Regions from separate parts of the Kitasatospora sp. NPDC056273 genome, predicted to be linked through region 1. Evidence: riboswitches for the same ligand, from Rfam matches in the RefSeq annotation. Region 1 holds a riboswitch; each other region holds the start of a gene.

Region 1 (3,243 bases):
TGGTGCCGTCGCCGAAGTCGTAGGAGTAGTCGGTGATCCGCGACGGGACGACGGGGTTGGCATCGACCGTGACGGCCAGCGGGTCGGAGCCGGTCTCCGGGGTCACCTTGAGGTCGGTCTTGAAGGAGCCGACGACCTCGTACGCGCCGCGGTCGCGGAAACCGCCGTTCGGGCCGGTGTTGGGGACGTCCGGGTGGTCCGTCGCGCTGTGGCCGAGCAGGTCGACGGCCGAGATGCCGGGCACCTCGGGGCCGGCGGAGTCGATCACGCCGTTGGGCAGCCAGCCGAGGGCGGCCACCGGCATCGAGTACCCCCACAGGTCGGGGTCGAACTGCACGCTGACGTTGAGGTCGTGGCCGCCCTGGCCGGTCGCGGCCTTCAGGTTCTCGGCCCACTGGTACTTGGTGCCACCCCACTCGTAGGTGGGGATGTGGCCGAGCCCGGGGGGCTGGATGGTGTTGTAGTCGAGGACGGTGCCCTCGGTCGAGCCGGCCGACACCCGGACGACGGACATGTCGGCGAGGTTGTTCGTGATCGTCGCGTGGTGGGACGCGCCGGCCAGGTCGAAGGCGGTCGACACCGACCACTGGAACCGCACCGTGTTGTGGGTGATGACGGTGTTCGGCGCGTCGGTCAGCGACACGGCCGACCCGAACGTGGAGTTGAAGTCGTTGCCGGCGATCACTGTCCCGGAGATGCCCGGCCCGACCTTCACGCCGCCGCTGGCCAGACTGACGATCGAGCGCTCGACCCGGACGTGGTCGCTGGCGCCGGTGACGTTGACGGCCGGCCGGAGGACGTCGCCGTTCGGCTGCTCGATCAGGTTTCCGGAGAGCTCGACCCGGCTGACCCCGTCGAGTTCGAAGTGGGTCACGTCGAAGCCGGAGAAGACGACGTCGTGCTGGCCGGAAATCCTCACCGCCTGCTTCTGCGGACCGGCGATGACCGGAAGGGTCTTCTTCAGGGCGAGGCGGCCGGCGCCGCGGAAGGTGATCGGCCTGCCGGGCTCGCCGGAGCGCCGGACGGTCAGGTCCTCGGCGTAGGTGCCCGACGCGACCTCCACGGTCTGGCCCGGCAGCACCTGGTCGGCGGCGGCCTGGACGGTGCAGAACGGAACCGCCCGGGTGCCCGGACCGCTGTTCGAGCAGGCGGAGTTGGAGCCTTCGACGTACAGGACTGCGGCCGGTTCGGCCGCCACCGCGGGCAGTGGCAGGCCCACCACGGCGGAGACCACGGCGGCGCTCAGGCCGGCCGCGTGACGGATGCGCACGGAGTACTTCCCCCAAGAATCGTCAGAGCCGCGACACCCCGGGCCGGTCGCCCGCACGGAGGGGCCGTGCGCGACCCGGTGGAGTGCCTGCGGAGCATTCGTGAGCATTATGAGGGTGCGTTCGGACACTTTCGGCCACCGGGGTGCCGTCGAAGCGGACCCGCCGCCGGCCCGTGAGGCGCTCTGGACCTGCGGCGATCCGCTCGCTACGGTGTTGGGCGTCGTGTGCAGGCAACACCGCCTGCGACGCGGGAGCTCGGAGCACCGGGCTGAGAGGACGCTGACCGGGACGTCGACGGACGGACCGACGGCTGCGTCGACCGCAGGAACCTGACCGGGTAATGCCGGCGTAGGGAGTAGAGGTCAGATGACCACGTTCGAAGCACAGCCGCAGTCTGTCCGGAGCGCCCCCAGCAGCGAGCGCACCGGCTACCCGACCCCGGCCTGGCACAAGGCCTACCGCGAGGGATCGCGCCCCGACCTGCGCGTCCCGTACCGCGAGGTGCGGCTCACCAACGGCGGGACCGTCCCGCTGTACGACACCTCCGGCCCGTACACCGACCCGTCGTACGAGCCCGACGTGCGGCGCGGCCTGCCCGCGCTGCGGGACCCCTGGATCCGCCAGCGCGGCGACGTCGAGGAGTACGACGGCCGCGAGTCGCGCCCCGAGGACGACGGGATCAAGCACACCTCGCCGCGCGGCGGGAACCTGCGCAACCTGGACGCCGTCTTCCCCGGCCGCCCGCGCCGTCCGCTGCGCGGCCGCGGTGGTGCCGCCGTCACCCAACTCGCCTACGCCAAGCGGGGCGTGGTGACGCCGGAGATGGAGTTCGTGGCGCTGCGCGAGGGCCTGGCGCCCGAGTTCGTGCGGGCCGAGGTGGCCCGCGGCCGGGCCGTCATCCCGGTCAACGTGAACCACCCCGAGGTGGAGCCGGCCGTCATCGGCACCAACTTCCTGGTGAAGATCAACGCCAACATCGGCAACTCGGCCGTCACCTCCTCGATCGAGGAGGAGGTGGAGAAGATGACCTGGGCCACCCGCTGGGGCGCCGACACCGTCATGGACCTCTCCACCGGCCGCAACATCCACACCACCCGTGAGTGGATCCTGCGCAACTCCCCCGTGCCGATCGGCACCGTGCCGCTGTACCAGGCCCTGGAGAAGGTGGACGGCCGCGCCGAGGAGCTGAGTTGGGAGGTGTACCGGGACACCATCGTCGAGCAGTGCGAGCAGGGCGTCGACTACATGACCGTCCACGCCGGCGTGCTGCTGCGCTACGTCCCGCTCACCGCGCGCCGCAAGACCGGCATCGTCTCGCGCGGCGGCTCGATCATGGCGGCCTGGTGCCTGGCCCACCACCAGGAGAACTTCCTCTACACCAACTTCGAGGAGCTCTGCTCCATCCTCGCCTCCTACGACGTCACCTTCTCGCTCGGTGACGGCCTGCGTCCGGGCTCGATCGCGGACGCCAACGACGAGGCGCAGTTCGCCGAGCTGAAGACCCTCGGCGAGCTCGGCCGGATCGCCCGCGAGCGGGACGTCCAGGTGATGATCGAGGGCCCGGGCCACGTCCCGATGAACAAGATCCGGGAGAACATGGATCTCCAGAAGGAGATCTGCGACGAGGCGCCGTTCTACACCCTCGGCCCGCTGACCACGGACGTCGCCCCCGGCTACGACCACATCACCTCGGGCATCGGCGCCGCGATGATCGCCTGGTGGGGCACCGCGATGCTCTGCTACGTGACCCCCAAGGAGCACCTGGGCCTGCCCAACCGGGACGACGTCAAGACCGGCGTGATCACCTACAAGATCGCCGCCCACGCCGCCGACCTGGCCAAGGGCCACCCCGGCGCCCAGGCCTGGGACGACGCCCTCTCCGACGCCCGCTTCGAGTTCCGCTGGGAGGACCAGTTCAACCTGGCCCTCGACCCGGAGACCGCCCGCGACTTCCACGACGAGACCCTCCCCG
Region 2 (3,243 bases), on a different contig from region 1:
GCCAGCGGCAGCGGGGCCAGCTTGCTCTTGGGCGGGTTGTCGATCTTGACCACGGCGACGTCGTAGCCCTCGGCGTGGCCGAGCACCGAGGCGCTGTAGGAGCTGCCGTCGGCGAACTTGACGGTCAGTTTGCCGCCGCTGAGGGTCGGCGCGACGACGTGGTTGTTGGTGAGGATGTGGCCCTCGGTGTCGAAGACGAAGCCGGTGCCGGTGCCCGACTCGCCGTTGCCCTGCGCCTTGATGGTGACGACGCTGGGCAGCGCCTTCTGCGCGATGGCGGCGATCGAGCCGGGGACGGGCTCGTTCTTCTGGGTGTCGCTGGCCTGGACGGTGGTGCTGCGGTGGTCGTTCGCGGAGCTCCTGCGGTCGGAACTGTCGGAGACGGACACGCCGAGCGCGCCGCCGGCCACACCGGCGACCAGCGCGACGGCCGCGATCAGGGCGACCAGGCCGCCGCGCTTCTTGCGCGGGCCGCCGGGGCCGCCCGGACCGCCGGGGTACTCCGCCGGGTAGCCGTGCGGGCCGGCCGGGCCGCCGGGGTAGCCGGCGCCGCCGGAGGTGGAGTCGTGGGTGGGGCCCCAGCCGCCGAGCGGCTGGCCGGCCCCGAAGGGGTGGTGGCCGTGCGCGGCGGGGGCGGCGGGCGCGGCCGGAGCGGCGCCGTACCCCTCGTGCGCGCCGGCGGCGGGGACGCCGTGGGTCGGGGTGGCGTACGGGTTGCCGGCCGGCGGCAGGGCCGGGGCGGCGGGTGCGGCGGCCACCGGGGCGGGCGGAACGGGCGGCAGGACCGGCGGCGGCGCGTCGATGTAGCCGGTGGCCGGGTCGACGGCCGGCTCCTCGACGGCGGGTGCGGCGGGTGCGGCGGGTGCCACGGGCTCGGCGGGTGCCTCCGGTGCGGGCACCTTGGTGAAGGCGACGGTGGGCTTGTGCCCACCCCCGGCCGGGACCTCCTCGGCCGGAACGGCGTCGGCGGACGGCGCCGCCTCGGCGGCGGCGGCCTCGACCGCGCCCGCCTCCGGCTCGGGCACCCGCCGGAACGCCATGGTCGGGTTGTGCCCGCCCTGAGCGGGGCCCGCGGCAGCGGACTCGGCCGCCCCCGGCCCGGCGGGCTGCTCCCCCTGCGGCCCGGTGGGCCCAACCTCGCGCTCGGTGCTCACGGACGACCTCCATAGCTGGCAGAACCAAGGACCATAGTTTTTCGCACTGTCGATTCGTTTGCCGTAAGGACCCCTCTGAAGAACTCATAAGAATCCTTAGCCGGCACCGACACCGGCGCTGGCGTCAGCACCCACAGCGGCGCTGACACCGGCTCCGGCACCCGTACCGACGGCCGGGGCTCCCCTCCCCGTCGGGCGTCCGCGATGCGGACCGCCCCGCCCTCGGCCTTGGGCGTCGGCACCCGCGCCGGTTAGCCTGGCGCTCCAAACTGACACGCGGGAGCTTGGACCCACCAGGCTGAGAGTGCGCATGTCGACCGTACGCCACACGAGTGACGGACGTTCGAGGGGGCGCTGACCGCCGGAACCTGTCCGGGTAATGCCGGCGTAGGGAGTATCGGCCATGCCGCCTGCTTCGCCATCCTCTTCTTCGGGTACGAACGCCTCCGACTCCGGCGCGAACGCCCCCGCGCCGGGCGCGACCGCCCTCCTGGAACGCGCCGAGCACGTCGAAGCGCCCCTGGTCCTGGACACCGAACCGCCGCGCACGCTGCGCTTCCGGGACCACTTCGCGCTCTGGATGAACCTGGGCGTCAGCCTGATCGGCTTCTCCACCGCCGCCACCGTGCTCGGCGCCCCCGGCAGCGAGCTGTCGCTGGCCGCCGCGGTGACCGCGATCACGATCGGTACGGCGGTCGGCACCGCGATGCTCGCCGTGGCCGCGCTGATCGGCGCCCGCACCGGCGCCCCCGCGATGGCGAACCTGCGCGGGCTGTTCGGCACCCGGCTGTCGTACCTGCCGACGGTGCTGAACATCGTGCAGTGCATCGGCTGGGGCGTCTTCGAGCTGCTGACCATCTCGGCGGGCGCGCAGACCGTCGCGCACACCACCGGCTACCGCTGGCTGTTCGTCCTGCTCGCGGGCGCGCTGACCACCGCCCTGACCATCTGGCCGCTGGGCTCGATCGCGGTGCTGCGCCGCTTCGTGGCCGGGGCGGTCGCGGTGGCGATGGTGTACTTCACCGTCCAGTTGGGCCGCCAGGGCGTGCCGGACCCGGGCGCGGGCAACTGGCACGGCTTCCTCGGCGCCACCGACGCGATGATCGCGGTGTCGGTCTCCTTCGTGCCGCTGGCCGCCGACTACACCCGGCACTCGCGCACCCCGCGCTCGGCGTTCTGGGGCAGCTTCTCCGGCTACACGGTCGCCCAGGTCTGGTGCTACGTGCTCGGCCTGATGGCGCTGCTGCAGTCGGACGGCGACCCGAACCGGATCTTCGACTCCTTCCTCGGGGTCTGGGCCGGCTGGCTGTTCCTGCTGGTGCTGGTGCTGCGCGAGACGGACCAGTCCTTCGCCAACGTGTACTCGACCGCGATGTCGGTGCAGAACCTGCTGCCGAAGGTGGACCGCCGGGTGCTCTCCGGCGCGATCGGCGTGCTGATCACCGTGCTGGCGCTGCAGATCGACGAGTTCACCGACACCTACTACGGCTTCCTCGGCCTGATCGGCTCGGTGTTCGTGCCGCTGCTGGCGGTGCTCGTGGTGGACTACTTCCTCGGCGCCGGCCGGCGCGGCTGGAACCTCTCCGCCGACGCGCCGTCCCGCTGGCTGATGCTGCTGCCGTGGGCCCTGGGCTTCGCGGTCTACCAGTTCATCGCGCCGACCAAGGTCGCGGGCTGGTGGACGGACTTCTGGACCTCCGCCCAGGAGGCGCTGCACTTCACCCCGCAGGAGTGGACCTCGGCCTCGCTGTTCGCCTTCCTGGTGCCGGCCCTGGCCACCTGGGCGCTCACCCCGCTCGGCCGCCGCGCCGTCCGGGGCTGACGGAGCGGAGGGAGCGGGGCCCGAGCGGGCCCCGCAGGTGCGCAGACGGCCCCACAGGTTGGGGCCGTCTTTGTCCGCGCTTCACCTCCGCCGCCTATCGTTGGGCCTGTGACCAGCCCAGACCTGTCCTCGGCGGCGGCGCGCACCGTGCCGCCCGTCCAGGTGATCGCCCACCGCGGTTCCTCCCACGCCCTGCCCGAGCACACCCTCGCGGCCTACCGGCGCGCGCTCGACGAGGGCGCGGACGCGCTGGAGTGCGACGTCCGG
Region 3 (3,243 bases), on a different contig from region 1:
CCCTTGTCGCGCAGCTGGACGATGTCCACCCCGCCCGCCAGCGCCGCGTCCAGGAACTCGGCGAGGTCGCCCTGCTCCCGGCGGGCGTCGGTGCACAGGTACAGCCGGGCGTCGGCGAGCCCGGCGCGCGGCGTGTCCGCCGCCATCAGATCAGCATCGCCTGGGCGCGGCGCTTCACCTCGGTGCCGCGGTTCTCCCGCAGCGCCTGGATCGGGCTGCCGGGCAGCGACGGGTCCTCGGTGAAGAGCCACTCCAGGATCTCCGCGTCGTTGTACCCGCAGTCCCGCAGGACGGTCAGGGTGCCGGACAGGTGCTTGACCAGGCCCGGGCCGTCGATGAACGCGGCCGGGACCTGCAGCGACTTGTTGGGGCCGCGCCGGACGGCGATCAGGCCGCCGTTCTTGACCAGGTCACGCACCTCGGTGACCCGGACCCCCCACTGCTCCGAGATGTCGGGCAGGTACATCCAGTCGGTGACCAGGGATTCAATCTTGCTTTCGATCTCACTCACGCCACCAGACTGCCACCTCCGCGGCCCACCGCGCACCAGACCTGCCCCGCGCCTACCCCGCGACGGCCGCCTTCAGCGGTACCGCGGGGTCGGCCGCCCGGGCCGGGTCCAGCGCGGTGCCGCGCTCGATCAGCCGCCGCCCCTGGGCCAGGTCGCGCGGCCGGTCGACGGTCAGCAGCGCGCTCGGCACGCCGTCGCGCAGCCAGAGCACCGACCAGTCGGCGCCCCGCGGGTCGCCGCGCCGGACCAGCTCGTCGCCCTCGGCGTGCCGGCCGGCGTACTGGACCATCCGCCCGAACTGCTCGGACCAGAAGTACGGCACCGGGTCGTAGGCCGGCGCGTCCGCGCCCAGGACGGCGGCGGCCACCGCCTCGCCGGACCGCAGCGCGTGGTCCCAGTGCTGGACGGCCAGCCGGGCGCCGGCCCGGGCCGAGGGGTAGCTGACGCAGTCGCCGGCCGCGAAGACCCCGGGCACCGAGGTGCGCAGCCGCCCGTCCACCACGACGGCGCCGGTCGCGTCCAGCTCGACCCCGGAGCCGGCCAGCCAGCCGGTCGCGGGGCGGGCCCCGATGCCGACCACCACCTCGTCGGCGGGCAGGTGCGAGCCGTCCGCCAGCAGCACCGCGCCGGGCTCGACGGCGGCCACGCCGACCCCGCAGCGCAGCTCGACCCCGGCGTCGGCGTACCAGGCGGCCATCGCCGAGCCGAGCTCCGTCGGCAGCGCGCCGGGCAGCGGCGCCGGACCGGCCTCGACCACCGTCACCTCGCAGCCCGCCGCGCGGGCCGCGGTGGACACCTCGGCGCCGATCCAGCCCGCGCCGACCAGCACCAGCCGCAGCCCGGGGCGCAGCAGCGCGCGCAGCGCCAGGGCGTCGTCCAGGGTGTGCAGCAGGTGCGCCCGCTCGGCGCCGGGCAGGGCGCGCGGCACGGCACCGGTGGCGATCACCAGCGAGCCGTACGGGAGGTCGCCGCCGTCGGTGTGCAGCACGCCGGGGGTGAGGCCGGTGGCGCGGCGGCCGGTGAGCAGCTCGATGCCGAGCTGCCCGTAGTCGATGTCCAGGGCCGTGGAGTCGGCCTTGCCGAGCAGCACGTCCTTGGAGAGCGGCGGCCGGTCGTACGGCGCGTGCGGCTCCTCGCCGACCAGCGTGATCCGCCCCTGCCGGCCGCCCTGCCGCAGCTTGAGGGCGCACTGCGCCCCGGCCAGCCCGGCTCCGACGACGACCACCCGATCCGTTCCGCTCAGCTCTGCCACGCCCGCCACTGTACTCAGCGCGACGCGGCGGCCTCCGGGCCATCCGCCCCGCGTACGGGCCTTCGGCCGGGCCGACCCCCGGCGTTAAGGTGGGAGGACCACACGGGAGCCCGGCGGACCGGGCTGAGAGGCGGGCTGACACGGCCTGCGACCGTCCGAACCTGATCCGGGTCATACCGGCGAAGGGAGAAGAGCAGCCTTGTCACGCTTGCCATCAGGCACCCATGCCGACGTGCTGGTGATCGGCGGGGGCGTCATCGGCCTCGCCGTCGCCTGGCGCACCGCGCGGCGCGGGGCGCGGAACGTGATCGTGGTCGACCCCGCCCACGGCGGCGGGGCCGCCGGGGTCGCGGCCGGGATGCTCGCCCCGGTCACCGAGCTCCAGTACGGCGAGGAGCCGCTGCTGCGCCTCGGGATGGCCTCGAACGAGCGGTACGAGGCCTTCGCCGCCGAACTCTCCGAGGCGAGCGGCGGCCTGGACACCGGCTACCGCCGCTGCGGCACGATCGCCGTCGCGCTGGACTCCGACGACCGCGAGGAACTGCGCGAGCTGTACGCCTTCCACCAGCGGCTGGGCCTGGACTCGACCTGGCTGACCGGCCGGGAGGCCCGCAGGCTGGAGCCGATGCTGGCCCCCGCCGTCCGCGGCGCCCTGCACGCCGCGGACGACCACCAGGTGGACCCCCGGCGCCTGCTCACCGCCCTGGTCGCGGCCTGCGGGCGCGCGGGCGTCCTGCTGCACCGCGCCGAGGCCGTCGAGCTGCTGGTCGAGGACGGCCGCGCGACCGGCGCCCGACTGAGCACCGACGAGACGGTGACCGCCGACCAGGTCGTGCTCGCCGCCGGCCCGCACAGCCACCGGCTGCCCGGTCTGCCCGAGGGGGTGCTGCCCGCGATCCGCCCGGTGAAGGGGCAGGTGCTGCGGCTGCACGTGCCGGAGGCCTACCGGCCGTTCCTCTCCCGCAACGTCCGCGCCGTGGTCCGCGGCCGGCACCTGTACCTGGTCCCCCGGGAGAACGGCGAACTGGTCGTCGGCGCGACCACCGAGGAGCAGGGCTACGACACCACCGTCACCGCCGGCGGGGTGTACGAACTCCTGCGGGACGCCCACGAGTTGGTCCCGGGCATCACCGAACTCCCGCTGCGCGAGACCTCGGCCGGGCTGCGCCCCGGCTCGCCGGACAACGCCCCGCTGCTGGGCCCGACCCCGCTGCCCGGGCTGGTCGCCTCCACCGGCCACTACCGCAACGGCGTGCTGCTCACCCCGGTGACCGCCGACCTGGTCTCCGAGTACCTGGTCACCGGTGAAGTCCCCGAGCTCGCAAGGCCGTTCACCCCCACCCGGTTCTCCTCCGAATCCCCCGTCGCGAAGGCCTCCGCATGACCGAGATCGCCCTGACCGAGAACGCCCCAGACGAGAACGCCGTGAACGAGGACGCCCCGAACCCGGCCGCCCCGGCCGAGATCGCCCTGACCGTCA

Evidence for each region. A riboswitch is a leader RNA that binds a small molecule or an ion and turns the genes downstream of it on or off. The one in region 1 is predicted to bind thiamine pyrophosphate.
Region 2: another riboswitch for thiamine pyrophosphate. It lies ahead of ACFCY1_RS17435 (cytosine permease); the one in region 1 lies ahead of thiC (phosphomethylpyrimidine synthase ThiC).
Region 3: another riboswitch for thiamine pyrophosphate. It lies ahead of thiO (glycine oxidase ThiO); the one in region 1 lies ahead of thiC (phosphomethylpyrimidine synthase ThiC).

The regions. Positions count from the first base shown of each region.
Region 1 covers NZ_JBHJSJ010000040.1:51,086-54,328, reverse strand. The annotation lists gene ACFCY1_RS29045 (PKD domain-containing protein) at 1-1,270, opposite strand, end outside; TPP riboswitch at 1,509-1,643, shown strand; gene thiC (phosphomethylpyrimidine synthase ThiC) at 1,638-3,243, shown strand, end outside.
Region 2 covers NZ_JBHJSJ010000016.1:165,507-168,749, reverse strand. The annotation lists gene ACFCY1_RS17440 (S1C family serine protease) at 1-1,154, opposite strand, end outside; TPP riboswitch at 1,421-1,565, shown strand; gene ACFCY1_RS17435 (cytosine permease) at 1,558-2,976, shown strand; gene ACFCY1_RS17430 (glycerophosphodiester phosphodiesterase) at 3,085-3,243, shown strand, end outside.
Region 3 covers NZ_JBHJSJ010000075.1:9,053-12,295, forward strand. The annotation lists gene thiE (thiamine phosphate synthase) at 1-146, opposite strand, end outside; gene ACFCY1_RS37650 (Rv2175c family DNA-binding protein) at 146-511, opposite strand; gene ACFCY1_RS37655 (NAD(P)/FAD-dependent oxidoreductase) at 564-1,772, opposite strand; TPP riboswitch at 1,856-1,968, shown strand; gene thiO (glycine oxidase ThiO) at 1,972-3,147, shown strand; gene thiS (sulfur carrier protein ThiS) at 3,144-3,243, shown strand, end outside.